2 regions of the Pseudoflavonifractor sp. BSD2780061688st1 E11 genome follow, and region 1 is predicted to be linked to the other one. Evidence: riboswitches for the same ligand, from Rfam matches in the RefSeq annotation. Region 1 holds a riboswitch; the other holds the start of a gene.
What was found. Region 1 has a riboswitch for cobalamin ahead of FGQ85_RS10965 (ABC transporter substrate-binding protein). Riboswitches for the same ligand answer to the same signal wherever they lie in the genome.

Region 1 (14,792 bases):
TAAACCCGAGGATATACATCGGTTCCTGTTCCGTTCCGGAAACCATCGTGTAAGAAAGACTCATTTGTCCGTCTTCACTGACCGTCAGAAGAGCTTTTGCCGTTTCAGTCTGAACAAGGCTGTGGTCTACCACGTCGCTTCGTACTGCAACGGTCACGTCATATGTGCCCGGATCCGGTAGTTTCTCCGGAACATCCTCCGCAGACTCCTCAGCAAGGTTCAGACCCAGTGCATCTGCGACTGCCTCCTTAATTCCATTGGAGGAATAGGTCGCGCCTGCCACGGCATCCAGATCCCGGATACCCTCTGCGTCGTTATCCGCCAGTCCGGAAAACATCCCGGAAATGCCATCAATGGCGGTCTTTAGTTTGCCCTTGTTTACCTCCGCATATGTTCCGCCGAAATTATCTCCGGTAATCGTCACATCCGTGATTTTTCCGTCTGTAACAGTTACTTCCGCATCAATATCGTATTCGCCAAACTGGTCGATATGATAAGTTCCGCTTTTGATATACGATCCGCTCTTCTCCCCTGGCGCCGCTTTTGCCGCTCCTGCCGGAGTCAAGGCTGTCATAGCAAGCAGTCCTGCCAGGGCAAGGGCGGTCCATCTCTTCCTGTTTCTTTTTCTTCTCATTCTTTCCTCCGTCCGAAACTATCCGTTTTTGAAAAACAGAGATCCCCACAAGATATCGTGCGGGGATCTCTGCATCGTTCGGCTGACATATACTAGTTCGCCGCGTATGAAATCATAAAGGTTGTTGTTCCTGTGTAGTTTCCGGCTGCCGCTTTCGCCACATCTGCGCCGCTAACTGTAAGCTTTCCGCTCAACGTTTTGTCCGCCACATCTTCTGTTACGCTCTGGCTGCCAAAGCTGTTCGCAAATGCAAGTGTATTATCACCGTTTGTCAGGCTGCCGGCTGCCGGAGCAGAAATCGTCAGTTCACCATTCAGATTTGCAGCATCAACTTCTACTGAATACACTGTTACATTATCTTTCTCTGTACTCAGAGTTCCCATGCTTGCAGATTCCGGAACAGTTACCGTATATTCTGGTTCGGAAACCACTTCCTGTACATCTGCGGTAATCTGCATATTCTGCTGATTCTGTGTGTCCCCTCCCGGTTCCTGGCTTCCGCCTGCCGCCTGCAGATCAGTTACCTTTACAAAGAAATTCTGTGTTGAATTCATAACCACATTCACATAGGCGCTGGCCGCTACTGTACCGGCCTCCAGATCATCCAGCACATCCCGCGGAAGCTCCACAGTAAGCACCTGGGTCGGCAGAACGTCTCCGGCATTGACGCCAAACAGCGCTGCATCTGTATCAAATTCTTTTTCCGGTTTTGTAGTAGTGTCCGATTCTGCCGTATATTCTGTTCCGTCTACCGTAAATTTCACATCTTTTACAGTTCCATCTGTACCCTGATCCGGGAATGCCGGGATCGGGTAAGCCACATAGAATGTAAGCTCGGCAGAATCCGCCGTCAGTTCTACATCTGCCTCGTGTACAAAAATCGGATCACACATGCTGTTGTTTCCTGTTCCGTTTGCATTCAGGAAATGGATTTCTCCTGTATAGCTGCCGTCCGCCGGCTCCGCTGCGAATGCGGTTCCGCACAGCATCGTAGATATCATCGCCGTTGCAACGGCACCGGATAAAATTTTTCTGAATCCCATAATTGATTCTCCTCTCTGTTTATGTTTTTTGTTTATGCTAAAGTGCTTTGCACTGTAACATCATCAGCATCTTTTTTCACGCAGTTCTTATGTGACTACAAGTGTGCAGTTGACTTCCGCCCCGTTCCTTGGAGTCATATCTTCGTCTGCAGTAAATGTTTCATACTTCACCGTCAAGGGATATTCCCCCGTCTCCATCTCCTTTTCCAGCGTGATCTCATAGAGACTCTGTCCCGGTTTGATTATTTTTGACGTGTAGATAGTCTCCTCTGTCTCAGGCAGATAAAAGGAAATCCGGAAATAGACCTGATTCTCTTCCGGGTTATTCAGCTCAACGGACACATCTTTTGTTCCGGAAGGAATTTCTATTGATTTGTATCCTGGAATCCGGATCCCCTCTCCCACGGAAGGAGTTGTAGATTCACTCTCCGGCTTTTCCTGATCTTCCTCAAACGCCACATCATAATTGGTCACTTCTTTTGGCCTGGTATAGAACCAGATGCCTGCGGCCGCAATTATCACCAGAAGGATCAGGATCCCGATTTTTTTCTTACTCTTCATATCATCTTTCTCCATAGTTAACTCAGTTAGTTATTACTAACTCTTGTTTTAAAAAGAATCTCACATAAACAAAGAATGAAATATGTGAGATTCATACACTGGAATTAGTTTCTACTAACTGCCGTAATCATATCATACCATTTCTATTTCTGTCAATCCGTGCTAATGATACTAATTCTCATTTATTCTATTTTCTGTTTCTTCTGTTTTCCGGGAATCCACGCACACCGCATGAACCGCGAACCGTCTGCTATATCCGCTGTCAGTGCATGTGGAAAGCGTCATTACTTTATGACTGCTGTCCGGATGAATTCCTGTGTCGATCAGAGAATTACAGACCATACTGTCAATCAGCTTCTGATATTTCTCCCCCGGTTCATATCCGATCTTATAGACATCCCCGCCGTTTTCCGCTTCGTGGCAGGCAAAGATCTGATACCGGTATACTGCCCCTTCTGTGTACAGGGTAAAATACGGATTTTCTTCCCAGAATTCTTTTTTCCGGTATTTTTTCAGGCCGCCGAACATGCTCCCGTCATTCATGTTATGCCCGTATATGACTGTATAATAATCCGTGAAATCCGGCCGGTTCAGTCCCTCCAGAAAGATGCTCCCGGCGATGTGGGATTTGCCATACAGATCCCGTCTCAAATATTTCTCATTATCTCCCGAGTAGAAAACCGGATAATCGATTCCTGTGTTTTCCGGATCATCTGACCGGATTCATGCCACGATATCCGGATTTTCTTCTCTTAATTCGTCAAACCGGATCATCACATCCGTGAGCCACCAGTCTTTTTCCTTTTCCCCGCCGTCCCCTTTCCGGATCTTTGTATAGCTTTCTCTCAGGTTTTCATAGGTCCGGGATGAATTATGTTTATCAAGATAATCCGGGAGAATGTTCCCGAGAGAAAGACTGATCAGCACAAGGGATACCGGAATCAAAAGTTTTGACAAACTGAAATGTTTTCCCTCTTTACAGTCCTGCTTTTTTCTATTCATTTTCATTTATGCCGCTCTCTCTTTTCGGCATCTCCTGACTATGATAAATAATCTTTGATATTTTCTTTCCCTTGCCAAGATAACCACATTTTCTGACTCCATCCCGGACAATCTGATCCAGCTTTTCTTTTGGCATCCGGAACACAGTACTGTCCTCCAGAATAATCTCGCATCCCTCTTCATCTGTAAGATCTTCTGCACATTCCACTTTGTACATATTTTTTCTGTTGATCGCCCCGATCTCTTCCAACGCATTGATCATACGGTAGACAGTCGCTACTCCGATCCTGTTGTCTTCCCTCGAAGCCTTATAAAAGATTTCCTTGCAGCTTGCACAGTCATTTTCCAGAATAATGTCAATCAGTATCTTCCTCTGTCTAGTAATACGGCATCCGTTTTCTTTCAGTCTCTCAATAATCTCATCTTTTCTGTTCAAGATACTATCCCGCTTTCTGCCCGTAAAACGTTGGAACCTGCACTAATATGTTAGCCATATCTACTCCTCCATACACTGCTGATTATCATTATTCTGTCATATTTTTCTTTCCTTAAATTAGTATAGACTAACCGAATTGAAAAATCAACAATTATTCATGTTGTTTTATATTTGACATGGTATAAAAGAATACTGTTAACAGAAAGAGGGAGATTCCGCACACAACGTGAATCTCCCTCTTTGAATGATTTTTATTTCTTTTCATCAGTCAGCAGATTTCTCATGCTCCTGAGACTGATCAGTAAAGTCGATGTGTTATGAAAAAGAGCTGATGACGTTGGCTGAATCATGCCTGCAACGCCAAGAAGGATCAGTCCTGCATTGATACCGATGATCTGATGATAGTTTTTTACGACCCGATTCATCATTCTGTTTGCAAGATGTTTCAGTGTAACCAGTTCCCGAAGGTCTTCCGCCGCAATGGTTATGTCGGCAATTTCCCTTGCGAGTTCTGCACCATCGCTGATAGCGACACCTACATCCGCCGCTGACAGGGCCGGAGAGTCATTGATTCCGTCCCCGATCATGATTACCTTATGCCCCTGCGCCTTCTCTTTCTCCACAAACCCCGCTTTTTCTTCCGGGAGCACTTCCGCATAATATTCATCTACGCCGACCCTTCGGGCGACTGATGCTGCGGTCTTCTCACTGTCGCCGGTCATCATAACGGTTTTCTTTATTCCTGCCGTTCTCAATGCCCGAATCATATCCCCTGCCTCTTTTCTCAGCGGATCTTCAATACATATCACTGCCGTCAGTTCCTGTTCAATGGCAAGATACAGATGAGAATATTCGTCCGGCAGTGATTCGAATCTGTCCCGGTATTCCGGACGGACTTGACATGCTTCATCGTCAAATACAAAATGGCTGCTGCCGATTACCACTTTTTTCCCGTTAATATGGGAAGAGATCCCATGGGCAACAATATATTCTACTTTGGAGTGCATTTCCTCGTGGGCAAGATTCCGTTTCTTTGCAGCATCCACTACGGCTTTTGCCATGGAATGAGGGAAATGCTCCTCCAGGCACGCTGCAATCCGCAGGCATTCTTCTTCCGGCACATCACCAAACGGAACCACTTCTTTCACCGTTGGTTTCGCCTTTGTGAGCGTGCCTGTTTTATCAAAGACCACCGTGTCAGCTTCCGCGGCCGCCTCAAGGAATTTTCCGCCTTTCACGGTGATCCCGTATCCGCCTGCCTCCCGGATTGCTGAAAGTACGGTGAGAGGCATGGCCAGTTTCAGTGCACAGGAAAAATCCACCATGAGCACGGATAAGGCTTTGGTTACATTCCGGGTCAAAAGCCATACCCCCGCGGTTCCAAGCAGGGTATACGGTACGAGCCTGTCGGCAAGATGTTCTGCTCTGCTCTCCATAGAAGATTTCAGCTTTTCAGAATCTTCGATCATTGCCACGATCTTTTCAAATCTGGTGGAACCTGATACCGCTTTTACCAGAACATCAAGTTCCCCTTCCTCAACTACTGTACCCGCATAGACGGACTGTCCCTGTACTCTGCGTACCGGCATGGCCTCTCCCGTAAGAGAAACCTGGTTTACCATCCCTTCCCCGCCGGATACTTCCCCGTCAAAAGGAATGACATTTCCCATATGTACGGTCACTATGTCACCTTTCCGGATCTTGTCGGCCTTTACAAGAATTTCCTGTCCGTCGCGTTTCAGCCAGACTTTCTTAACATTCAAAGACATGCTCCGCGCCAGATCGCCAACTGATTTCTTATGGGTCCACTCTTCCAAAAGCTCTCCGACTCCGAGAAGAAACATCACAGATCCTGCAGTATTAAAGTCCCGGCGCAGGACAGAGACGCCGATTGCCGCTGCATCCAGAAGTGGGACTTCTATCTTTCTTTTTCGGATGCAGTGCAGCCCGGCTGCAAGATATTTTAAAGACCTGGCCGTCACAACCACCGCCCGGAGCGGTCCCGGAACCAGAAGCCGGCATCCGTAGTGCAGCAGCATTTTTGCAATCAGCTTTTCTTTATATGACGCATTCAAGGATCTCCCGGAATTCCGGATCATGTTTTCCGGTACGTTTACCTTTTCGTACCGGAATTCCTTCAACATCCGGATCAGTTCACCACGGTCTCCTGTATAGCAGATGACAGCGTCTGAGGTGCGTTCATACACTTTGACATCTGTTATATTTTTCTGCCTGTCCAGATACCAGAAAAGAGTATCCGCCTCCTCACATGTCATTTTCTTCTGAACGATGTGAATCCGGAGGCGGCCCTTGATCTCATGCTTGATAATATATTTCATGAGCGGTTACATCTTTCCATTGTCAGAAGAGGCCGCACCGTCTTCTTCCGCCTCCTGGACTGCCGCTTCTTCCACTGCGGCTCTTTCCTCATTGATCTGCTGTGCTTCTGCAAGAATATCCTCTGCGTTTTCCTGAACATTCGTTACCGTTTTCATCACGCAGTCCTTTGCGCGCAATGCAGCCGCCGTACACGTTGTATATACTTTCTTTGCATCTTTACTGGATAAAATCTTTACCCCTGCCGTCCCGAAAAGGACTCCTCCTGCGAATAATCCGATTTTCTTCATCAATGAATCACTAAACATATGTTTTACCTCCTGCTATAAATTTTTTTGATGTTTGAATTACTTATGCTTGTATCCGGTATAGAATACCATTATGAAACAGAACACGGCAGCCCATGCCCAGAATCTATGCTGCTTCATGCGCCATCACTTCCTTTTTTACTGAATTATCATAAGGATACTCTATAAGCATAGCAACACATTTTCAGGCTAGTCAAACCTAACCGGTCTTGTTGATAAATCTTCTCAATATCCATATAATCATCGATGTTCCCTTAAGTTCTATAACAAAACGGACCGTGGAGATCTGCTCTCTTCGGTCCGTTTGCCATATCTTAATCTATTGGGTTCCTGACGATTACGCCATCTGCGTCGCTGCGTTTTCGATACAGCGGTTTGCATTCAGGCTTCTCGGATATCCGATGTACGGAAGAATCTGAGAGACAACCCGTACAAGAAATTCTTTGTCATTTCCAAGATTCATATTTCCGATTGCATGGGACGTCAGCTGCGGCTCACAGCCTCCCTGTGCCGCCAGAAAGCAGAAGGTAATCAGTTCTCTCTGCCTGAGATCCAGTCCTTTTCTTGTATAAATATCTCCAAAACAGTTAGACGCAAGCCAGCGGTTGATGTGTCCGGCTTTCCATGCTTCCAGCATCTGCGGTCCGAAGATCTCAGCCTGGGCGGCAGCTCCTTTTTCCAGACGGTCTTCCATCGTAGTCGTTCCACGGTTCTCCTCCGGATTCGGGATTCCGTTTGCTTCAAACACTTCATTGGTTGCTGCAAAGAATGGAAACACTCTTCCAAAACCAAGATAATCTACTGCCTGATAAACGACTTCTTTTACCATCGCCGGAGTCAGGGCGCTTTCGACTGCCTTTGGCAGATAATACCGGTATGCGTCAACGGACTGGCTTCCGATCAGCGCAGCAAGGACTGCAAGATATCTGGTGGTCTCATCCAGTGTCTGTCCCGGTTCGTTTACAACCTCGTTATATGCAAATGCTTCCCACCGTTCCATAAATTCTGAATCTGTCTTGTGAAAATTCATTGTTTCTGTCATCGTTTCTGCCTCCTGTTTCTATGTGAATTTCAGGCTCTCCACCTCTTCTTACAGTATAAAACTCCGGTTTTGCAAGATCAAATACTTAATCTGAATAGGTATATATAACCAGAAACTTTGCTTCCGGCTTCAGCGGCCCGTAAAAATACGATGCGGTCGCGCCTCCGTCAATGAGTATATCCGCTCCAGTGATGAAGGTCCCCTTTTCACTCATCAGCAGTTCCGCCACATTGGCCACCTCATCGGCAGTTCCCGGGCGGCCTGCCGGGCATTTAGCGAACATATTTTTATAGAAATCTCCACGTGGACCGTTAAACTCATCTATTGCCAACGCGTCACGATAATGCCGGGAGAAATGGAATTGATACGTGTCTTTGATCTTTTCCGGCTGAAGGATATCCAGCTTCAAAAGTTCCTCTGTCGGTATACAGGCAAGCATTTTACTTCTAATGTCTGTTTTCTTACATATGACCAGATTATGATTGTTTCAAAAGCGCCCGGTTCATATTGAACCGGGCGTGGTATCTAAATATATCATATCTTTACATATCTTTGGTTCCTGCTGTTAGGTTTATCTGGAATTGTCATACGGATAAGATTCATGTCTACTGCCGGCCGTAAATAATTTCTTCGAAAACCTTCCTTAGATTTCAACCCCAGTTTTTCCATAAGTGAATTGCTTGTATAAGGAATATCATATTCCATAACATCAAGCAGTTTCTTAATGTATTCCGAAAGCTGCCCATTATCTTCACTGATCTGAATGGAAATGTCATCCAGAATTTTATCAATTTGTGACAACATAAATTCAATGAAAATTGTTGATGCACCATCCAGATGGCATTTAGCAATCGCGTCATAGTATTCTTCTTGAAATTTTTCGATCTGACTCTCAATTGGAATAAATTCAAATATCGGCTTCCACTTGGAAAGGATCGCAGTATGCCATAATCTTGCCATTCTACCATTGCCATCAGAGAACGGATGGATAAAGACAAATTCATAATGAAATACGCTGCTTAAAATAAGAGGATGAACACTATTTTGTGCTTCTTTCATCCAATCAAAAAGTTCATCCATTAACTGGGGAACAAATCGTGAAGGTGGTGCCATAAAAATGCACTGATCGCCATTAAAAACACCTTCTTCACCTCGACGGAAGTCACCTGATTCTTCTACAACATATTTGGTCATTATGCCATGAAATTTTTTCAAATCTCTTATGTTGTATGGATTGATCTCGGAAATTTTTTCATATGCGGCATAGGCATTTTTTACTTCCTGAATTTCCTTTTGTTCACCAAGCACTGTCTTTCCGTTGATTACATCTCTAACCTGCCCCAAAGAAAGAGAATTCGCTTCAATCTTCAATGAAGAATGAATGGACTTGATACGATTGTTTCTTCTCAAATGTGGTTTGGATTCTAAATTACTGGTTGCCGAAATTCGTCCAATCTTTTCTGAAATCGAAGATACATATGATAATATTTCATTTGTTATTGTAAAAGGCGGTTTATACACTCCCATGACAGTACCTCCATATACTTGCGTATTATCTTGCGTACTTTCTTCCTCTATTATACAGCAAGTCAAAAATTTTTCAACACCTATATGAGTTCATCCACTGAAAAAGGGATCGCACACCAGTAAACGGTGTACAATCCCTTTTCTGCTACTCTACAAATAAAATATGGATCTGTCCTTTTTTATCTTTGACGACTTCTGCCTCCACATCGTAAATTTCCCGGATAAACTCCGGTGTCAGCAAACTCTCCGGTGTCCCTTCTCCTGCGATCCTGCCGTCTTTGAGCGCGTAAATACGGTCGCAGAACATGGCCGCAATATTCAGGTCATGGACGGCCGAGATCACCGTCACATTCCGCTCCTTTACAATCCGCATCAATTGAAGCTGGTGGGTAATGTCCAGATGGTTGGTAGGTTCATCCAGAATCAGGCAGGGTGTCTGCTGGGCAAGGGCTCTTGCGAGAATAACCCGCTGCTGTTCCCCTCCGGAAAGCGTGGAGAAACTTCTATCCGCAAATTCCGACATGCCGACAGCCTGCAATGCTTCTTTTACAATGGCATGGTCTCCGGCATTGTCCCGTTCCAGTGCCTTTTTGTGGGGAGACCGCCCCATCATGACGATTTCCTGTACGGTGAAATCAAAATTATAATGGTTATGCTGAGCTACCACTGCCAGTTTTCTGGCGGAATCTTTGACGCGGATCGTACTCAGCTCTTTTCTGTCCAGATAGACAGCACCCTGATCCGGTTTCAAAGTCCGGTAAATGCACTTGAGAAGCGTTGATTTTCCGCTTCCGTTCGGCCCGATCAGTCCGATAAATTCCTTCTCCTTACTTTGGATGCTGATTCCCTTTAAAATCTCCTGCGCCCCGTAGGAAAGATGGAGATCTTCCGTATTGATTTTCACGCTTCCCCACCTCCAAACCCATAGGATTTCCTTATCATCAGATAAATAAAGCATGGTGCACCGATCAGGGAGACTAAAATTCCGATCGGCAATTCCACATAGTCCAGAATGACCCTGCAGGCCACGTCGGTCCAGATCAGAAAGACCGCTCCGGTCAATGCGCTGACCGGGATGAGCCTTTTATGGTCTGTCCCCAGACACATCCGCACTGCATGGGGAATGATCAGCCCGACAAACCCGATCATTCCTGCCGCACAGACTGCGGTTCCCACCATCAGGGAGGAAAGAATCAGATACACGATCCGCACCCGGTGGAGGTCGGTCCCAAGTGTCACCGCTGTCTCATCGCCCAAAAGCATCAGATTCAGCTTCCGGGATTGAGTCCAGAAAATCAGTGTTGCGACTATCATGACCGGAAGAACAACCGGCACATTGTCCCAGTCAGCCGTGGCAAGACTTCCCATGCTCCAGTAGGAAATCTGAGTCGTTGCTTCCCGGTTCTGGGAAATATAAATCAGGAAGTTCGCAAACGCGGAGCAGACGGTACTGACCGCCATTCCGGCCAGAATCAGTTTCCCCGCGCTCGTGCGTCCTCCGATGCCGGAAATAAAAAGCACACCAAAGGACGCTGCCAGCGCCCCGAAAAAGGCCATAATCCCCATGCCCTGATCTCCAAATACGGAACCGATCCCAAGCAGAATGGATGCCGCAGCCCCAAGGTATGCCCCGGAGGAGACGCCAAGGACATACGGGTCTGCCAGGGGATTTTTGACAACTGCCTGCATGACAACGCCGCACACGGAAAGCCCTGTCCCCACTGCTGCCGCCATCAGCACTCTCGGCAGACGGATCTGCCAGACTACATCGTGGACAGCTCCCTGGCCGTAGGCGGACAGGCTCTTTGTATGAAAGACCTCATATCCGATCACACGGTACACATCCTGAAAGGACAAATCCGCATTTCCAAACAGTACCGCCGTAAAAAGTGACAGTATAAGAGCCGCAGACAGCCCAAGAATCAGAATTCCATATGTCTTTGTTTTCATCGCTCCTCTTTTCATCATGCTCCCTCTATTCGTTCAGATCCAGATCCGGATACAGGCCTCTGGCGATAGTCTCAATCCCGTCCTGCGTCCTTGTCGCACTTGCGTACATCTCACTTAACATAATCGGAACAACCCGGTCATTTTTCACGGCGCTCAGACTCTGAAAGGCTTCATCTTCCAGAATCTTATCCAGATTTTCCTGCTTCACCGTTTCCGGATCATCCCCGGTATATGGCATGTAGACGACAAAAATCACATCCGGATCTGCCGCTAAAATGTCTTCCTTTCCAACCGTGGATGCGTCCGGATTTGCAAGGCTGGCACCAAGCTGGGTCACCATGTCCCCCGCAATGCTTGCCGCGCCATAATTGGTAAAGGTATCATTCATGCTCTCCACCACCATGACAGACGGCTTTTCTTCCTGTTCTTCGGCCAGCGTTTTTACGTGTTCTACGGTCTCTTTCATTTGATTTACGATCTCTTCTGCACGGTCCTGCACATCAAAAATCTTTCCAATGTTCAGGATATCGTTATATTCATTTTCCAGAGAATCTTCTTTCACCGCGGTATTCGTATTGATATAGACATTTGTTCCTTTTTGAATCCATTCATCCGGGCTTCCAAGGTTATCCTCATCAAACAGGGATACCCAGGAAAAAATCATATCCGGTTCCAGCATCGTCATTGTCTCTTTGGACGGTGTAAACTCGTCCAGATAGTCTGTTTTGGAAAATGCGGCTTTCTGATCATCCGGCACCTCATTATCAAGCCCTGCCGTCGCTACAATCCGGTCCTCCAGTCCAAGAGCAAGCAGCGTCTCCACCGATCCCTGGTAAACCGCTGCCACCTTTTCCGGCGCCTTTTCATAAGTCATCGTGTACTCGGCGCCATCCCGGCCATAAGTCGTGATCGTCAGCGGATATTCGGTTTTTTTCGTACTCTCTGTGGTGTCCTTGCTGTCAGACGAACCGTCATCTGCAGCCTGATTGTCCTCTTTCACCTGATCAGAGCTGATTCTGCCCGCATCCCCGCTGTTGTTTCCGTCACTGCCTCCACAGGCGGAAAGTCCTACCGTCATTGTGGCTGTCAGAAGACACGCCAGTACCTTTTTCACCATGTTCTGTTTCATGTTCTCTCCTTCTTTCTTTCGGTATATTTTCCTTTCCTGTTACAGGATCTTTGGCTTACCCGTCAGATCCATATTCCTACTTACCGGAAGATTCGTTTTGCAGAACAAAAAAACCTGCTTTTTATAAGCAGGCACGACAAAAACATATGGACAGGCAAAGACCGCCGCCCATATTTTCAGATGTCTGCTTTACACGGAAGCTTCATCTTCTCTATCAAGCAGGTTTCCTGGCTTGCCTCTCCTTGCCTGTCCCAGCCTTCTCACGGCATTGCCGCAATGACATAAATTGGGACAGACTCCTTGCTTACAGTGACCGGATCGCCGGAGATTTCCACTCCGTTCCCTTTTAAAATTCATCCTCTTTGACAAAGGAATTCTTCACTTGATAAAGTTATTCAATTCTAACAGGAAATATTACAGTTCCCAATTTAGCACACTTTGGCGTCAATTGCAACCGCAGTTCCCACCGGACATTCTCCCTATGCTTTTTTCTAAAAGCCAGTGCAGAATCTCAGCAAACTCTTCCATGTAATAGTTGCTCCGGTCTTTCTTCCAGAACATGCAATAATTACGCAGAAACGGCTTCCCATCCTTATAAATCGGAATCCGGAGAAAGACGCGTCTTTTCCGCTCCCTCCTCTATCTTCTGATAATATGTTTCTCCATATTGCTGAAGCTGTCAGTCAAGGTAAAATTGTTCTCAATGCCTTCTGTCAGATAGATTTCTCCATCTTCTGTCATCAGAATCATGTCAAATCCCTCATGAGATTTCCAGTATTCCTGCGCACCTTCCAGTCCTTTTACGAACATGGAGGTGGAAAGGGCATCTCCCGTCTTTCCTTCCTCGGTCACAATCGTCACAGAAGCCAGTCCGTTATCCACCGGATATCCGGTCTTCGGATCAATGATATGTCCGTATCGTTTTCCGTCCTCTCCGGTAAAATACCTCTCATAATTTCCGGAGGTCACCACGGCGCAGTCCGATACCTCAAGCACGCCGACCTCTCCGTCTCCGTAAGGACTCCGTATGGCAAGCCGCCAGTCATTTCCATCCGGTCTGGAGCCCACGGTCTGAATATTGCCGCCGATATTTAAAAGAGCCGACGTTACTCCGCTCTCTTTCACAATCTCTGCTGTCAGATCTCCCGCATAACCCTTTCCTACAGCGCCCAGATCCAGCTCCATTCCTTCCGGCAGACGGATTTCCTGCCCGTTCAGCTCCACTTTTTCGTAGCCGACACGGTCAAGAAGCGACTGAATCTCCTCACTTCCCGGAATCCGGTTTTCATCGGTCGTAAATCCCCAGGCCGTCAACACCGGATAAATGGTAGGCTCCAGTGCTCCATCGGTCTCTTTTGCCATTTCCAGGGCAAAGCTGACAACACCTGCTGTATCCTCACTGAGCGTCACCACATTTCCATTACTGTGATTGACCGCGTAAATTTCGCTGTTTTCATCCGTGACGGACCACTCGGACTCCAGTGTATGAATCTCTTTCTCCGCCTTTTCCAGCGCTTCGCCGGCATTGTCCCCGTAAGCGGTAAAGGTCATATAGGTATCCATGGCGAAAAACTCTTTTCTGGATTCCTCCTGACTATTGCCGCCTGTATTCTGTGCTCCCTGACATGCCGTCAAAGCAAGACTGCACAGAAGCACAAACGCTGCTGTCCCTGTACGGTAGTTATTTTCTGTCTTATATCTTCTCATGTCTGAACCGCCTTTTACATTGCTTTTAATGAGATTTTATATATTATTATTCGGTACGAAGCGCTGTCACCGGATCGCTCTTTGCCGCCTTTCGTGAAGGGATCAGTCCGCCAAGCAGCGTAAGCACGACACTTAACGCGATCAGAATCAGTGCCGGCACTACAGGGAGCACGGCGCTTACCTCATTCGTATCTGCAAGATGATGGATCAATGCATTTCCCGGTATGAGAAGCAGAAGGGTAAGCCCGATTCCAATGAGCCCGGCGCAAAGCCCGATGATAAAGGTCTCCGCATTGAACACCTGGGAAATATTCCCCTTTGAGGCACCAATGGCCCTGAGAATTCCGATTTCCTTTTTCCGCTCCAGCACGCTGATGTAGGTAATGACACCGATCATGATGGAAGAAACCACCAGAGAAATGGCCACAAAGGCGATCAGTACATAGCTGATAATATCGATAATATCCGTAACCGAAGACATAAGAGTACCAACCATATCTGTGTAGGTGATCACCTGCTCGTCTTTTCCCTGTGCCTCCATCTGACTATTATAGCCGTCCAGAATCTTTACGACTTCTTCTTTGCTCTCAAAATCCTTTGGATAAATGGCAATACCTGCCGGGACATCAAAATCCACATATCCCAGATTTCTTAAATTACTGTCATAGGAAGTCTCTCCCGTAGACTGCATGGACATCATCAGCTCGGAGAGCTCCTCCTCACTCATGTTCATTTCAAACGCATTGGCAAAGGCGTCTGCATCGATGGTCATGGCATCTCCCATGGCCTCCTGAAGGCTCGTTCCCACCCGACTCATTGCTCTTTGCATCACCGTCTCCATTCCGCTGCTCATCTGGCTTACCACCTGGCTCATGGCAGAGCTGATCTGAGTTTCCAGTGCGTTGGAAATTGCGCCTGTATACGCGCCCATCACTTCTTTCATATAAGTTTCAAGGGCCGTACCAACCTGCGACTGCAGGCTCTCCATATCAACTATCTCCGAAATTCCGGAGGAAAGCGCTTCTTTCCCCGCATCTGTATTCAGGTAGCTGACAAAATAGTCATCCATCTTTGTCAGATCCGGCAGCTGATTCTTTTCTGCGTAATCCAGATATC
Region 2 (14,792 bases), on a different contig from region 1:
GGAAGAATCACCAGATCCGGATCTTTAAACTGTCCCGGCCGGTCTACATACCGGACCGATACACCCTCATAGCACGACAGCACATTCAGATCCGTAAAATTGGAAATCTTCGGGAACCGGACTGCCGCAATGTCGATTTTCCCTTTCTGCATCCGGCTCTGAAGGCGTTCGCTCAGGCTGTCCTCATCGTCGATATCCAGATACATATACGGGATCACTCCCCGGACCGGACACCCGGTACGTTCTTCCAGCATCCGAAGCCCCGGTTTTAAAATATCCACATCCCCGCGGAACTTGTTGATCACAAGACCTTTTACCATCTTCCGTTCTTCCTCTTCCAGAAGAAGAAGGGTTCCGGCAAGCTGGGCAAACACGCCGCCCCGGTCGATGTCTCCTACAAGAAGTACCGGAGCCTTCAGCATCTTTGCCAGTCCCATATTCACAATATCGTCCTGTTTTAAGTTGATCTCGGCCGGACTTCCCGCCCCTTCGATCACGATAATGTCATGCTCACCGGCAAGAATCTCGTAGGCATGCAGAATCTCCGGGATCAGCTGTTTTTTGTATGCATAGTATTCTTTCGCCGGCATGACGCCCCGGACTTTTCCATTTACAATGACCTGCGATCCGGTATCACTTGTCGGTTTCAGAAGCACCGGATTCATCTCCACCCGCGGAGCAATCCCCGCCGCCTCGGCCTGCATCACCTGTGCTCTTCCCATCTCCAGGCCGTCTTCCGTGATAAAGGAATTCAAGGCCATATTCTGAGATTTAAAGGGCGCCGTCCGGTATCCGTCCTGGCGGAACACTCTGCAAAGTCCTCCTGCCAGGATACTTTTTCCGGCATTGGACATGGTTCCCTGAATCATGATTGGCTTTGCCATGATGTTTCTTCCTTTCTTCGTTCGATAATCCGCCCGAAAGCACGGAGAAGCTTGTCATTGTCCTCCCGCCCTTTCACTGCGATCCGGTAGTAACCTTTTCCAAGTCCCCGGTAATTCCGGCAGTCCCGGATCAGAAATCCTTCTTGTTTCATCTCTTCGTAAAAATCTATTTCGCTGTAAAACAAAATGTAATTGGCACTTGCCGGGTAGTACCGGATTCCCATCCGGGTAAATTCTCCCATGATATGGCGCCGCTCCTCTGCAATCAGCTGTCTTGTGACCGCCGGAAGCAGATCGTCCGCAAGCGCCGCCCTTCCGGCCGCCTGCGCCAGGACAGATACAGCCCACGGCTGTCTGGACTTCTGCATCCGTTCCAGCAGTTCTGTATCCGAGCAGACTCCGTATCCGCTTCGTACACCCGGTATGGAAAACATCTTGGTAAATGCCCGAAGCAGGAACAGCATCCGGTTTTCCCGGATCAAAAGCTCATGGTGAATCCACGGTCCGTCCTCGGTAAAATCAAGAAAGCACTCGTCCAGTACAAGCCGGATCTGCTTCTTTTCACACGTTTCCACAATCTCCAGAAGCAGGGATTCTTCCACGCACCGGCCGGTCGGATTGTCCGGCGAACATAAAAATACCATATCCAGATCCTCTGTCAGTTCGTCCAGGTACCGTCTTGTCAGGGCAAATCCTTCTTCCTCTTTTCTTTCGTGAAACCGGATCCGGCAGTCCACCGTGCGAAGTGCCTTTTCATATTCGGAAAAGGACGGCGTACACAAAAGGGCCCGCTTTGGTTTTTCTGCAAGTACCATCGTATAGATCAGATCGGCCGCCCCATTCCCGCAGATAATGTGCTCCGAAACGGTCGCCTCTTTTTTGGCCGCCGCCTCCCGAAGCGCCCTGCATTTCGGATCCGGGTAGGCAGTCACGTTCTCCAGGCTCTTTTTCAGTGCCTCCATGACCTTCTCCCCCGGTCCCAGAGGATTGATATTTGCAGAAAAATCAACCAGTCCTTCGTTTGTATAAATATCGCCTCCATGCTCCTGCATGTTCTTCACCTCGCTTTTCTTTTATATAATCACAATCAGCCTTGCCAGCCCGAAAACCAGCAGCCCCAGTACGGCCGTTCCATAAAGCAGCCGGTTTGCCCGTCTGATATCCTCCCGTTCAATCGGGCGGATGTCATCCCCGATATAAGGTTTCTCGTACAATTTTCCAAAATACCACGCATTTCCTGCCAGGCGGACCGAAAGAGCTCCCGCACAGACCGATTCGGGCTGAGCCGCATTCGGGCTTTTGTGGTTGTGACGGTCTCTTCTGTAGATCTTCCATGCATTTGCCATGCTGTAATGTCCGCTGTCAAATAGTCCCAGAATTCCGGCCGCTCCGATCATCAGAAGCGCCGAAAGCCTTGCCGGAATCAGGTTAAACAGATCATCCATTCTGGCTGCCGTCCGGCCAAAATCCAGATACCGGTCGTTTTTGTAGCCCACCATGGAGTCCATCGTGTTGACCGCTTTATAAAAAAAGCCAAGCCCTGCTCCTCCGATCATCATATAAAACAGCGGGGCAATAATTCCGTCGGACGTGTTCTCCGCCACCGTCTCCACCGCAGCCTTCACCACGCCTTCCTCTGTCAGGCTTTTCGTATCTCTCCCCACAATCATGGACACGGCCTTTCGTCCGTCCTCAATCGTCCCTGTATCCAATGCCTGTTTTACTTTCATGCTTTCTGTCTTCAGAGACTTTGTGGCAAGCAGCTGCCAGCACCAGAAACTCTGGAGCAGGAAATAAAGCACCGGATGAATCTGAAAGGCCGCCCACAAAAGGAGGCATGGAACGAGTGTTGCAATTCCCGCTGTTCCGATCCAGAGAAGCGTTCCCCTTCTTCTGAGACTCTCTGGAGAAGTTCCCTCTTTATACAGCTTCTTTTCCAGTCCGCTGATCAGATGTCCGATGATCCGTATCGGATGATAGATCCAGGCCGGATCTCCAAAGAACAGGTCCAGTATAAATCCTGCCGCGCATGCTGCCAAAATAATCATAGTTTTCTTTCCACCTTACATTGTTTCTCCCCGGTTTTCCACCGGTCCTCAAAAATACGGACCTGATATCCACATCCGTTTCCACAGCTCCACTCATAGTATCCCTGTTTTGGAACCGCGTATGCCGAAAGCACTGCCATCAGCGTGCCTCCGTGGGCGACGATGGCCGCCCGTTCGATCTTCTGTTCCATCAGCCTGTCCACGGCCCGTTCAAAGGTCGCCCGCGTCCGTTCGCAGAAAGATGCCTTTGACTCGCCTCCCGGAAACGGTAGTTCTCCTCCGGAATCGATCCACGCCTGATAGGAAGGATCTCCCGTCAGTTCCAGATAATTCTTCCCTTCAAAAGCGCCGAAATCACATTCCCGGAATCCGTCCCATACGGTCTGTTCCACCTCCGGATAAAGTAACTTTGCCGTCTGACGGCACCGTATCATGGGACTGGTCAGGACAATTTCCGCACGCGGCATCTTCTTTATTTCCGCCACCGGAAGAATCGGTTCGTCTGTCGTTCCGATATATCGTTTTTCCAGATTTCCGGCCGTTGCAAAATGCCGGATCAAGGTCAGTTCCATCGTTCTTCTCCGTTTCTGTTTCGTCTCTTTACGGACCGTTTTTCTCCATCAAAACCGGATCATCCAGGACCAGGCTGTCAGCACCGTCAGTACAGTAAGTTCAAAGACCTGGAGAAACCAGCCTGCCAGATCCCCTGTAATGCCGCCGAACTCCCGCACTGCCATCCTGAGATACCGGGCAAATACTGCTCCCGCCGTAAAAAGCAGAAGCACTGCCGGGATGACGCCGGATACTGCCACCAAAAAAATCACACCTGCTGCAAGATAGATTCCCGTGGAAATCCATACTGCCTTTTGTCTGGCAGATTCCCGGAACGCAGCCGCAAGTCCGTCTGATTTTGCTCCCTTTCCTACCGTCACGGAAAGACCGCTCAATGTTCTGGACAGAACCATGGCGCAGGCCATCCCCGGAAGGACTTTCTCATCTGCCGCCGACCAGAGGGCCAGACTCCAGAGTAGATATATGGCCGCACTCATCACCGCAAAAGCTCCGGTGTGCGGGTCTTTGAGAATCGCAAGCTTTTTCTCCCGTTCCCCGTAGGAATGCCTTGCATCCGAAGTATCCATAAAACCGTCCATATGAATTCCGCCCGTCACCAGAAGCGGAAGGATCGTCAGAAACACAGCCGGAAACAAGGCCGGAAGTTTCCCCGCATCCCGAAGGCCAAACAGCACAAGTCCGGTTCCCCACGTCAGTGCTCCGGCCACGGCTCCTACCAGAGGGAAGAAGCAGAAGGCATACTGCATGGACGGTTTCGTCCACTGGACTTTTGGCATGGGGATTTTGGAATACATGGAAAAGGCAATGATAAAGGATCGAATCCATTTCATGATGTGTACTCCTTATACTGTTCTACCTGAATGTCATCGAAGGAACTCATCTCCTCGTAAACCATCATGGCCATATCCAGAAGCGGGAAGAGGGCGCAGGCTCCGGTTCCTTCTCCAAGAGCCATGCCAAGATCCAGTACGGCTTCCATTCCAAGCTCCTCCAGAATCCGGTTGTGGGCCGGTTCTTTCGACCTGTGGGAAGCAAACAGATATTCTTTTACCTTCGGTTCTATCCGCACCGCAGCAAGGGCAGCCACCGAGGAGATAAATCCATCCAGCACCGCCGGAACCTGGTATCTGGCACATCCTAAGAAAACTCCGGTCAGTCCCGCAATATCCAGCCCTCCAACCTTTGCCAGAATGTCCACCGGATCCGACGGGTCCGGATTTCTCTTTGCCAGTCCTTCTGTGATAACTTCCTTTTTCCGGATCAGGCCTTCATCGGAAAGCCCGGCTCCCCGTCCTGTCATTACCTCAGCCGCCTCCCCGGTAAGGGCACAGGCCACGGCGCTGCTGGTCGTCGTATTGCCGATTCCCATCTCCCCGGTAGCAAGGATCTCATACCCCTGCGCTTTCCGCTCTTTTACGATCTTCATTCCGGTCAGAATGGCACGGACGACCTCCTCCCTTGTCATGGCCGGCTCTTCCAGAAAATCCTTCGTCCCGCAGGATATCTTGTATTCTGCTTTCGTAAGTCCCTCCACGTCCGTCAGAATTCCAATATCGTAAGGCAGAATGTCTGCACCTGCCACCTTTGCCATTTTACAGACACTGGTCTGCCCTGTCAGAAAATTTCCCGCTACCACAGCGGTCACCTCAGCTCCGGTCTGGGAGACGCCTTCCTTTACAATCCCATTGTCCGCACAGAGCACCACAATCCCCTTTTTCTGTAAAGATGGATGAAGCCTCCCCTGAATTCCCGCGATCCTTGCAATCATCGTCTCCAGCGCCCCCATTCCATGAAGAGGCTTTGCAAGATGGTTCCACCGGGTAAGAGACGCTTTTCTTACCTCCTCATCCGGCAGTCTGATCTGTTTGATCTCATTTTCCCATATTGTCTCCGGCATTTCCTTTCTCTCTCCTTTCCAGACAGCATCCGACAAAGCGTTTGGCAAATGCCGGATTGGAGTCATAGCTGATATGTGCAAATCCCGCAAAGACCTGCTGCTTTTCTTCCATACACTCCCATGACCGCTGCCCATCCGGCTTCACAGCCAGACAGCGGTCTCCGTTTTCGGTACAGTCCCAGTAATGAAACTCATGGCCACGGATCGTCTCACCCCGTTTCAAAAACAAAAGCTCCTCTTTTGGCTCCAGAGTCAGATATCCAAATCGTCCTAATGTATGCGTCCGGTACCCTCTTCCTTTTAAAAATCCGGTCATCGGGTAAATCATTCCGTCTTCGCCTTCCAGCTCCTCTTTCAGATAGAGAAACCCGCCGCATTCTGCAAGGCATGGAAGTCCTCCTTTCAGGCTCTGAAGCACCGATTCCCGCATGGACACATTTTCAGACAGCTCCTTTGCGTAGAGTTCCGGGTATCCCCCTGCCAGAATCAGGCCGTCGATGCCATCCGGCAGAACCGCATCATGAAGCGGAGAAAACGGTACAATCTCGCAGCCCAGTTGCCGCAGCAGTTCCAGATTATCTTTATAGTAAAAGCAGAACGCCTCATCCTTTGCCGCGGCAATCCGGAGTTTCGACTTTTCCGTCCCTTCTTCTTCCCCTGCTTCTTGTTCTCCCGTTTCCAGATCCGGCGCTTCTTCTGCAATCTGTAACAGCAGCTCCAGATCCAGCGTCTCCTCTGCCTGTTCCGCAAGCAGGTCCAGTTTTTCCTGCAGTGCCTCCACTTCCTCCGGAAGAATCAGCCCCAGATGTCTGCTTTTTAATTCCGCATCCGCCATCTTCGGGAGATATCCTGCCAGCCTGACCGCATGGCCGTTTTCCCGCAGCCACTGCTCCAGTACCGGCGCAAGCTTTTCATAGGTACGTCCGGTGATCCCGTTCAAAATGACCGCCCGGATCTGCCCCGCCGTTTCGTATTCCAGATAGCCTTTCAGAAGTGCCAGCACCGAGTGTCCCATTCCCCGGCAGGGAACGACCAGAGCTACCGGCATCTGAAGAACTGCCGCAATCTCGCTCGTACTCCCCTTCGGGCTTTCCAGACTCATTCCGTCATAATATCCCATGACTCCTTCCGCCACTACCAGATCCGCACCCCTGCTGTGCCGTGCCAGAAGCTGCTTTTGCATCCCGGGCTCATGGAAGAAAAGATCCAGATTTTCAGAAGGAATGCCGAGAACCTTCTCATGGAAAAGCGGGTCAATATAGTCCGGGCCGCACTTGCATGCCGCCAGGGCAAGGCCCCGCTTCTGATATGCCCGCAGCAGCCCGCAGACAATGCTCGTCTTCCCGCATCCGCTTCCGGTTCCGGCAATCAGAAGCCGTCCTGTCTTCTTTGTATCACTCATGGTCCGCTTCCTTTCTTCCCTGAAACACAGCCATCCACACCGGATTCTGGGCTGTCATCAGATGGTAGGCTCCCATCTTCCGGCTGCCTGATGCCTGAATCTGCATCACCTCGGCTGTCTCCCACCGGCTGTCCTGCAAAAGTTCCGTCATCTCCCGGATCGTTTCCATGCTGACCGCAGTCAGCACAATCCGGACCGATGAATTTTTCGACAGACAGGTTTCCACAATCTCTTTCAGCCTGCTTCCGCTTCCACCGATAAACACATGGGTCGGCGCAGGAAGATCCGAAAGCGCCTCCGGTGCGTTTCCCTCTACAATCTCCACCTGATCGGTCCGCCATTTCCGCTTATTTTCCTGAATAAGAGCAATTCCTTCCGGATTTCTCTCCACAGCATAGACCCGGATGGAGCCGTCCTGAAGCGCAGCCTCTACCGACACGCTTCCGGTTCCTGCCCCGATGTCATAGAGAACCGCATCTTTCTGAAGCTTCAGTGCGGCAACCGCCATGGCCCGGACTGCCGACTTGGTCATCGGCACTTTTCCCCGGATCAGCTCTTCATCTTCCAGATGCCGTCCAACAAACGTGTCGTAGTCCGGGTTGTGTACCCAGAGTACGGAAAGCCCGGAAAGCAGCTCCGACGTCAGTTCCCGGATCGTTCCGCGAAAGAAAACTTCTTCTTCATACGAAAGATCCCGTCCTGCTGCGGCTTCCAGATGATCCAGCCCGTACCAGGACATCTTTTCCAGAAACTGCTCTGCTGTCTCTTTGCCGCCAAGAAGCAGGAAGGTGTGTTCGTGGGTACAGATCTCATAAACCGCATTCTGTCCGGTTCCGTGAAGGCTGACCAATGCCGCCTTCTCCCACGGCACCTGACAGCGTGCTGCCATGCAGATCACTGATGAGATACCCGGCAGCACCCGGATCTCCCATCCACTTCCTTCCAATCGCTTTATAAGCTGTTTTGCGCCGCTGTAAAATCCAGGATCGCCGGAATATAAAACGGAGATTTCTTCTCCTTTTTCCTGCTCCAGAGTCGTCATGATCTCCTCCGGACGGTAAGATGTATAGCATCCTGCCTCTTTCTTCCGGATTGATTCTACGCTTTGCAGCATCCTTTCGGCACCGATCAGTACAGTGCTTTTCCGGATCTGCTCCCTGGCTTCCTGTGTCAGGCTTTTGTTTCCGTCTGTTCCGATTCCAATCAGATTAATCTTCTTTTTCATATCGATATCCTCTCGGCGTCACCATCGCCTCCCCGATCACTCTTGTCTGGGAATTGCCGATGAACACCGTGGTAAACATGTCTGTCCCGGTTTCTTTCAGTCTTCCAAGGGTTGTCACATGCTTTTCCTCCCCGTCTCTTGCGATCTGGCGCACATAGCCGCAGACCGTATCCGGGCTCTGATATTCCAGAAGAATCTCGCAGGCCCTCCGGAGATAATCTTTTCGTTTCCGGCTGGACGGATTGTAAAGGCAGATGGCAAAATCCCCTTTTGCCGCAGACCGCAGACGCTCTTCAATCTTCTCCCACGGCGTCAGAAGATCGCTCAGGGAAATGACCGCAAAATCATGGATGAGCGGAGCTCCCAGAACGGCCGCTCCCGCAGTGGCGGCGGTAATTCCCGGAACCACCTCGATCTCCACTTCCGAATATCCGCGTTCTTTCCGGATCTCATGCATCAGGCCTGCCATACCGTACACTCCGGCGTCCCCGCTGCAGATCATGGCTGTTGTCCGCCCCTCCCGGGCTTCCCGGAGTGCCATCTCACAGCGCTCCACTTCCTTTGTCATCGGCGTAGTCAGAAATGTCTTCCCCGGAAACTGCTCTTTTACCAGATCCACATAGACGGTGTATCCGATGATCACCTCACAGGATTCCATCGCCCGCACAGCCCGGATCGTCATTTCCTCATAAGCGCCCGGCCCGATTCCTATGACATATACTTTCTTTTTCATTCTTCCGTCTCCCCGTCTTTCTTCGTTCCATCCCGGAACATGGTGGTAAATTCCGGATCATACAGTTTCGACCGCTCATATCCGGTTTTCTTTCCGCCTTCCAGTACTTCTCCCACTACAATCAGCGCAGTCTTCGTCACATGGTTCGCTTTGGCGGTTTCAGCCAGCGTTTCCACAGTACACCGGTAGACCGCTTCTTCCGGCCAGCTTGCCTTATAGACGATGGCCGCAGGTGTATCGCCCGGATAGCCGCCCGCCATCAGTTCCCTGGAAAGCGGTTCCAGAAGTCCGGCGCTTAGGAAAAGCACCATAGTCGCCTGATGTGCCGCAAAGCTGCGGATCGATTCTTTCTCCGGCACCTTGGTCCGGCCTTCCATCCGTGTGATAATGACGGACTGGGAAATCTCAGGGAGGGTGTACTCCAGTTTAAGAGCTGCCGCCGCTCCGGAAAAGGAGCTGACTCCCGGACAGATTTCATAGGCAATTCCCCGTCTGTCCAGCTCATCCATCTGCTCTTTGATAGCTCCGTAGAGACTTGGATCTCCGGTGTGAAGCCGTACCGTCATCTTTTTGTCCTTTTCTGCTGCTTCAAGCACTTCCAGCACCTCTTCCAATGTCATATAGGCACTGTCATATACCTCACAAGTTTCCTTTCTGACCTGTAACAGTTCCGGATTGACCAGTGATCCGGCATAGATAATCACGTCCGCCTCTTTCAGCAGGCGTTCGCCACGCACGGTAATCAGGTCGCATGCTCCCGGCCCTGCTCCGACAAAATGTACCATCAGGATCCCTCCTTTATCACAATCAGCGAATAATAGCTGGATTTCTCCGGCACATCGTCCGGATTTTCATAAATCTTTTCATTTTCCATCCCGCAGTTTTCCACCATCCAGAACCGGTCGTTTGACGCCTTGACCGTCTCTTTGACATAAGGCATCTTTTTCCCTGTTTTCATCAGAATTTTCGTTCCGGAAAGCTTCAGCCCCTCTTCAATTCCATAGGAGGCCGGCAGGATATGAATCTCCTCTTTATTTTCCGCAAGCCCCAGGTTCAGGGCCGCTGCCGCCGCGCAAAACGACGGAATTCCCGGTATGATCACCGCCTGGTACCCGTCTTTTTGCACCCGTTTATGAATATACAGGTAGGTCGAATAAATGGACGGATCTCCAAGGGTCAGAAACGCAATGTTCATTCCTTCGTCCAGATATTCCTCCACCTTCTTTGCTCCCGCATCGTGGATGCGTTTCAGTTCTTCTTTTTCTTTCATCATCGGCATCGGAAGGCAGAGCACCGGCTTTTTACGAATCTCCGGCACTTCCGGCAGCACAATCTGATATGCCGCACATCGATCGAGATACGGCATCCCTTCCTCCCAGATACACGGCTCCTTCAGTGTACTGTCAGACACCGGAACCGCGATCATATCACAGGACCGGATCAATCGGACCGCCTTCAGCGTCAGAAGCTCTGCCTCTCCCGGTCCTGTCCCTGTTCCATATAAGATTCCACTCATTCTTTTTGTCCTTTCCGTTCCTCTTTGATCTGTTCGAGAAGATCCATGGCACCCTCCGTCTTCCCAAGAATTCCCCATTCTTTGGAAAAGGTCAGAAGTTCCACCTGGACTTCTCCTCTCGTCCTCTGATTGATATGCCAGGAGATACGCTCCATGATCCGGGACATCACGGCTTTCTGGATGCCGGCCCTCGTCAGAACGGCAAGCATCTCATCTGTCGTGACGCTCTCCTCAATCTCAGGCACCAGCCCGATCAGCTTTTCGGCGCGCCCCGGGTCTTCCTTTAAAGCCCCGGCCGCAAGATGGGAAAGCGCCGCAAGAAACACCTCCGCACGCGCGTCCGCTATCCTCGAGTGGGTATTCATGACACCTGCCGCAAGCTTGGCAAACTTTCCGATGTGCCCCACAAGAAGAACTCTCGGAAATCCAAGCACCACTGCCATATCCAGCGCCTCGCCCACATAGTTGCTGCATTTGACCGCCCGGTCCGGGGAAAAGGAAAGCTCATCTTTCAGAAAATCACTTCCGTAATTTCCCGGCACAAGACAGAGCGTCTGAATTCCTTCCTGTTTTTGTACTTTCATTTCCAGAAGGATGGTTTCCGTCAGAGCCTGCTCACTCATGGGTTCTACAATCCCCGTTGTTCCAAGGATGGAAAGACCGCCCACAATCCCAAGTCTTGGATTGAATGTCTTTTTGGCAAGTGCTTCCCCCTCCGGCGCAGAAATGGTCACTTTCAGCGTCCCGCAAAAACCGGCTTCCCCGGCTGCCTGCCGGACTGCTTCCGTAATCATACTCCTTGGCACCTTGTTGATGGCGGGTGCTCCTACCGGCTGCTCCAGCCCCGACTTTGTCACCCGGCCGATACCCTCCCCGCCTTCCAGCACAATCCGCACCGGCTCCGAATCTGGTTCCTGCCGTTTATCGGACTCTTTCTTTACTTCGGCAAAGACGAGCATTCCGTGGGTAATATCCGGATCATCTCCTGCATCTTTCCGGATCGCGCATGACACCACATCGGAATGACGCACGATCTCCTCCACTTCCAGAAGCAAGGTCTCTCCTGCCGGGACAGTGATGCGGACTTCCCGGATTTCCTCTCCGGAAAACAGCATGATTGCCGCCGCCTTTGCCGCTGCCGCCGCGCAGGTTCCCGTCGTATATCCTCTTTTCAGTTCTTTTTGTCCCTTGATGACTGTCTGCTTTTCCATCTTTATCCTTTCGGACACTCCTTTGCTTCCCTGGCATGACGCACAAACATCTGCCGGATGCCCGGAATCTCTCCGAGACCTTTTAAGACGGTGCGCACTTCATATCCTTCTCTTGTCAGAATCGATTTCCAGGAATCCGCATCCTCCCCTGCCATATCGTTTTTGGCATGGTCTCCCGCCACAATCATAAACGGCATCAGAAGAATCTTTTCGGCCTGCTGCTCTTTCAGCTTTTTCAGTACTTCCTCCATCTCCGGGAAGCCTTCTACCGTGCCGACTACCACGTTTCGGTATCCTTTCGCCCAGAAGGTATAATCGAGGGCCGGATAGGCCGCATTGGTATGGTGCTCTGTCCCGTGGCCCATGAGCACTAATGTTTCTTCCTCTTTGAGTCCGGCATCCTCCATAATCAGGTGTACCGCCTCCTCATAATCTTCCATCGTGGCAAGAAGCGGTGCTCCGATACGGATCGTTTCAAACCGTTCCCGGTACGGCTCGATCTGCTCTGTCATCTTTTCGTATTCAAATCCGTGGATGATATGGGTCGGCTGTATGAGAAGATCCTCAATTCCGTCCCGCGCCATCTGCTCCATGGCTTCCTCCACGTTGCAGATTTCCATCTGAAACTCCGATTTCAGTTTCTTCAAGATCATTCCGCTTGTAAACGCCCGGTACAGCGTCCGGTCCGGGAATGCCTCCGCAAGCGCCTTCTCTACTGCTCCGATCGTCTTTTCCATTGTATCCAGGTGGCTCGTTCCAAAGCTCACCGTCAAAACTGCTTTTTTCATATTTGTCCTCCCATATGGGCCTGACATCGACGACTGACACCAAAAAAGGATATGGAAAAACAGACAGTTCTTTCCTCTGCCTCTTTTCCCATATCCGTTTCTATTTCCCTTTGACGTCCTCTTTGATTCTCGTACTTGTCATAATCCCGTAACCTTTCCGAAGCATCTAAAAGCAGGTATTCTGACTTAAGGATCCGCGCTTTTCTCTCCCTTCCCATGCATCCGCACAGTGGCCTTTTCTTAAGAAAGCTCCCCTCATACAGCAACGGGCATTGTTCCGGATTCTCACCGGATTCCCTTTTACTCCTTCTAACATAAGGTACTTTTAAATGATTTCTCTGTTTGATTCCTGTTTATGATACCATTGGCCAAGACGGCTGTCAACCGATGCGGTTTTTCTGGATTAGCCAAAATGCATTTCTATTGTACGAACATTTGTGTATAATACATAAAAAAATAGTTACGAATTCTTTTTCTTTCTTTTTCCAAGGATGAACCTGCGGATTCCCAGCATACAGCCTCCTCCCAGTACGGTAAGTCCCGCAAAATTCCACTTTTGCTCCCTCTCAATCTCTTTTTGAGACGAAACATAGGTTACCCCCTCACGGGGGAGTTCCTCCGCAGAGATTTGACCGTTACGGCTACAGTAAACTACATATCTCTGAAAATTGTATGTGTACGGATGACAGGTAATCAGAGTCAGCATGTCCTCACCTTCCTTGATTTTCACTGCGTCAATGTCATCCGGAGTAATGACAATACACTTCACCACCTGATATTCCAGTGTTTCCCACAAATTAGTCAGTATCACTTTGTCTCCGGGCTGCAACAATTCGATATCCCGAAACATCGGAATGCCTTTCCATCCCCGGTGGGCAGCTATTACACAGTTGCTGTTTGTTCCTCCTATAGGCATACTGGTCTGTCCCAAAACTGCAGCTCCCTTGTCAAGATTCTCATCTGACGCTCCCAGATACAGCGGCAGTTCCAGATCCATGGCTTCAATGGATAAATAGCCGACCGCATCCCCGGACGTATCATAATCCGACAGCCGGAAAACCGGCTGCTGAAAGTTCCATGCATCCGTCAGTCCGCTCTGCCCGTCCCGGAAAATTTTTTCATTGTATGCTTTCATGTCCTCATAAAGCTGAATGTATTCTCTCTCTGTACTTTCTTCCGGTTCCCGGTTGTTTTGTTTCTTACTCTTAATCTCTTCTACCTCTTTCCTGCTGCTAAATTTCGATCGCAGACTCTGGAAATGCGGAGTCAGAAGCAGTGCTGCACCGGAAAAAAATATCACCAGAATCAGCAATCTAAAGCCGGTCTTTCTCACGCTCCCGCCCCCCTATCTTTTCCTTCTCCTTCGTCCGGGCTTCTTCGCCCCTGTCCTCCTGCGCAAAATGGATCCCACTGCCACAACAGCCACCAGTATCATCCCCGCGGCAGCCGCTTTCAGGTATTGTTCCATCCAGCTGCCCTGTCTTACCGGCACCGCCCCCGTCTGTTCCGTTTCTTCCACATAAGGGATACGGGTTCCCCGTACCAGCAGGCGGTGTGTATTGATCCCGTATGGTGTACAGGTCACCAGCGTAACATGATCTTCCTGCGCATTAATCTGCAGATCCTCCGTCTCCTCCGGGAGCACTACCCGGATCTGATCCACCTGATAGGCCAGCACCTCCCCCAGTACATGAATATAGAAGACATCGCCATTTTCCAGCTGGTCCAGATCTGTAAACAGCTTCTTATTATTAAGTCCCGTATGCGCGGAAAGAACGCAATGCGTTCCTGTTCCTCCCACCGGAAGAGAACTTCCCTGCAGATGTCCCACCCCCTTTTTCAGCACTTCCTGTCCGGTGCCGTGATAAATCATCAACTCCACATCGATAGCCGGAATCCTCAGATAGGCCATTCCTCCTTCGTCATCTATGTTCAGAAGCCCTGCATAGGGCATGGCGGAAGGATCCAGCTGATTCTTGTCAAAAGGATCTGTAAGCAGAACGCCTCCCTGCAAAAGTCCCCGATTGTAATCCTGACACTCCTGCAGTTCTGCAGTCTGGTCATCCGAAGTCATTTCTTCTGAAATAATACTATTATAGTGCTTCATGATTTCTTCCTGTTCCTTTTCATAGAGCAGGTTGCTGACAACCGGGTATGCCAGCAGAGAGAGCCCCGCCAGAAAAACCAATACCGTCAAAATAGCCAGTAATTTCTGCTTCACATCCTTTTCCTCCATTTCCCAATTAACATTCAGATGCTTTTCCCCTGACTCCGGTGAAGTATGTGGAAAAACACCAAAACGAAGGATGGGCGGAAATCTCCGCCCAATCCCATACAAATCACTGTGTTCTTTTTTTAGCGAGAAGAGTTCTTTCTTCTGGAAACCACAAGCATTCCTCCTGCCGCCGCAATCAGAAGAATACCGCCCATTGTCAACGCCCACGTACCTGTGCCTCCGGTTTTCGGAAGGGTGAAGCCTTTCTGGTTGTAAAGCTCGAAAGCAACGCTTGCTATT

Region 2: another riboswitch for cobalamin. It lies ahead of FGQ85_RS02280 (sirohydrochlorin cobaltochelatase); the one in region 1 lies ahead of FGQ85_RS10965 (ABC transporter substrate-binding protein).

The regions. Positions count from the first base shown of each region.
Region 1 is NZ_SPHM01000022.1:27,038-41,829, forward strand. It holds gene FGQ85_RS10900 (NEAT domain-containing protein) at 1-634, opposite strand, end outside; gene FGQ85_RS10905 (hypothetical protein) at 727-1,677, opposite strand; gene FGQ85_RS10910 (hypothetical protein) at 1,765-2,238, opposite strand; gene FGQ85_RS10915 (class B sortase) at 2,410-2,961, opposite strand; gene FGQ85_RS10920 (hypothetical protein) at 2,962-3,246, opposite strand; gene FGQ85_RS10925 (transcriptional repressor) at 3,233-3,676, opposite strand; gene FGQ85_RS10930 (heavy metal translocating P-type ATPase) at 3,928-6,015, opposite strand; gene FGQ85_RS10935 (DUF6110 family protein) at 6,022-6,321, opposite strand; gene FGQ85_RS10940 (carboxymuconolactone decarboxylase family protein) at 6,659-7,363, opposite strand; partial or broken gene FGQ85_RS10945 (SDR family oxidoreductase) at 7,449-7,805, opposite strand; gene FGQ85_RS10950 (Fic family protein) at 7,898-8,890, opposite strand; gene FGQ85_RS10955 (ABC transporter ATP-binding protein) at 9,036-9,794, opposite strand; gene FGQ85_RS10960 (iron ABC transporter permease) at 9,791-10,840, opposite strand; gene FGQ85_RS10965 (ABC transporter substrate-binding protein) at 10,866-11,969, opposite strand; cobalamin riboswitch at 12,169-12,370, opposite strand; gene FGQ85_RS10970 (FAD:protein FMN transferase) at 12,609-13,676, opposite strand; gene FGQ85_RS10975 (ABC transporter ATP-binding protein/permease) at 13,723-14,792, opposite strand, start outside.
Region 2 is NZ_SPHM01000003.1:83,967-98,758, forward strand. It holds gene FGQ85_RS02225 (cobyric acid synthase) at 1-884, opposite strand, end outside; gene FGQ85_RS02230 (histidinol-phosphate transaminase) at 866-1,936, opposite strand; gene cbiB (adenosylcobinamide-phosphate synthase CbiB) at 1,958-2,932, opposite strand; gene FGQ85_RS02240 (histidine phosphatase family protein) at 2,929-3,504, opposite strand; gene FGQ85_RS02245 (adenosylcobinamide-GDP ribazoletransferase) at 3,553-4,335, opposite strand; gene cobT (nicotinate-nucleotide--dimethylbenzimidazole phosphoribosyltransferase) at 4,332-5,402, opposite strand; gene FGQ85_RS18675 (cobyrinate a,c-diamide synthase) at 5,377-6,804, opposite strand; gene cbiE (precorrin-6y C5,15-methyltransferase (decarboxylating) subunit CbiE) at 6,797-8,029, opposite strand; gene cobJ (precorrin-3B C(17)-methyltransferase) at 8,013-8,762, opposite strand; gene cobM (precorrin-4 C(11)-methyltransferase) at 8,759-9,547, opposite strand; gene cobI (precorrin-2 C(20)-methyltransferase) at 9,547-10,278, opposite strand; gene cbiD (cobalt-precorrin-5B (C(1))-methyltransferase CbiD) at 10,275-11,489, opposite strand; gene FGQ85_RS02280 (sirohydrochlorin cobaltochelatase) at 11,492-12,277, opposite strand; cobalamin riboswitch at 12,431-12,619, opposite strand; gene FGQ85_RS02285 (class C sortase) at 12,738-13,610, opposite strand; gene FGQ85_RS02290 (class C sortase) at 13,623-14,498, opposite strand; gene FGQ85_RS02295 (isopeptide-forming domain-containing fimbrial protein) at 14,633-14,792, opposite strand, start outside.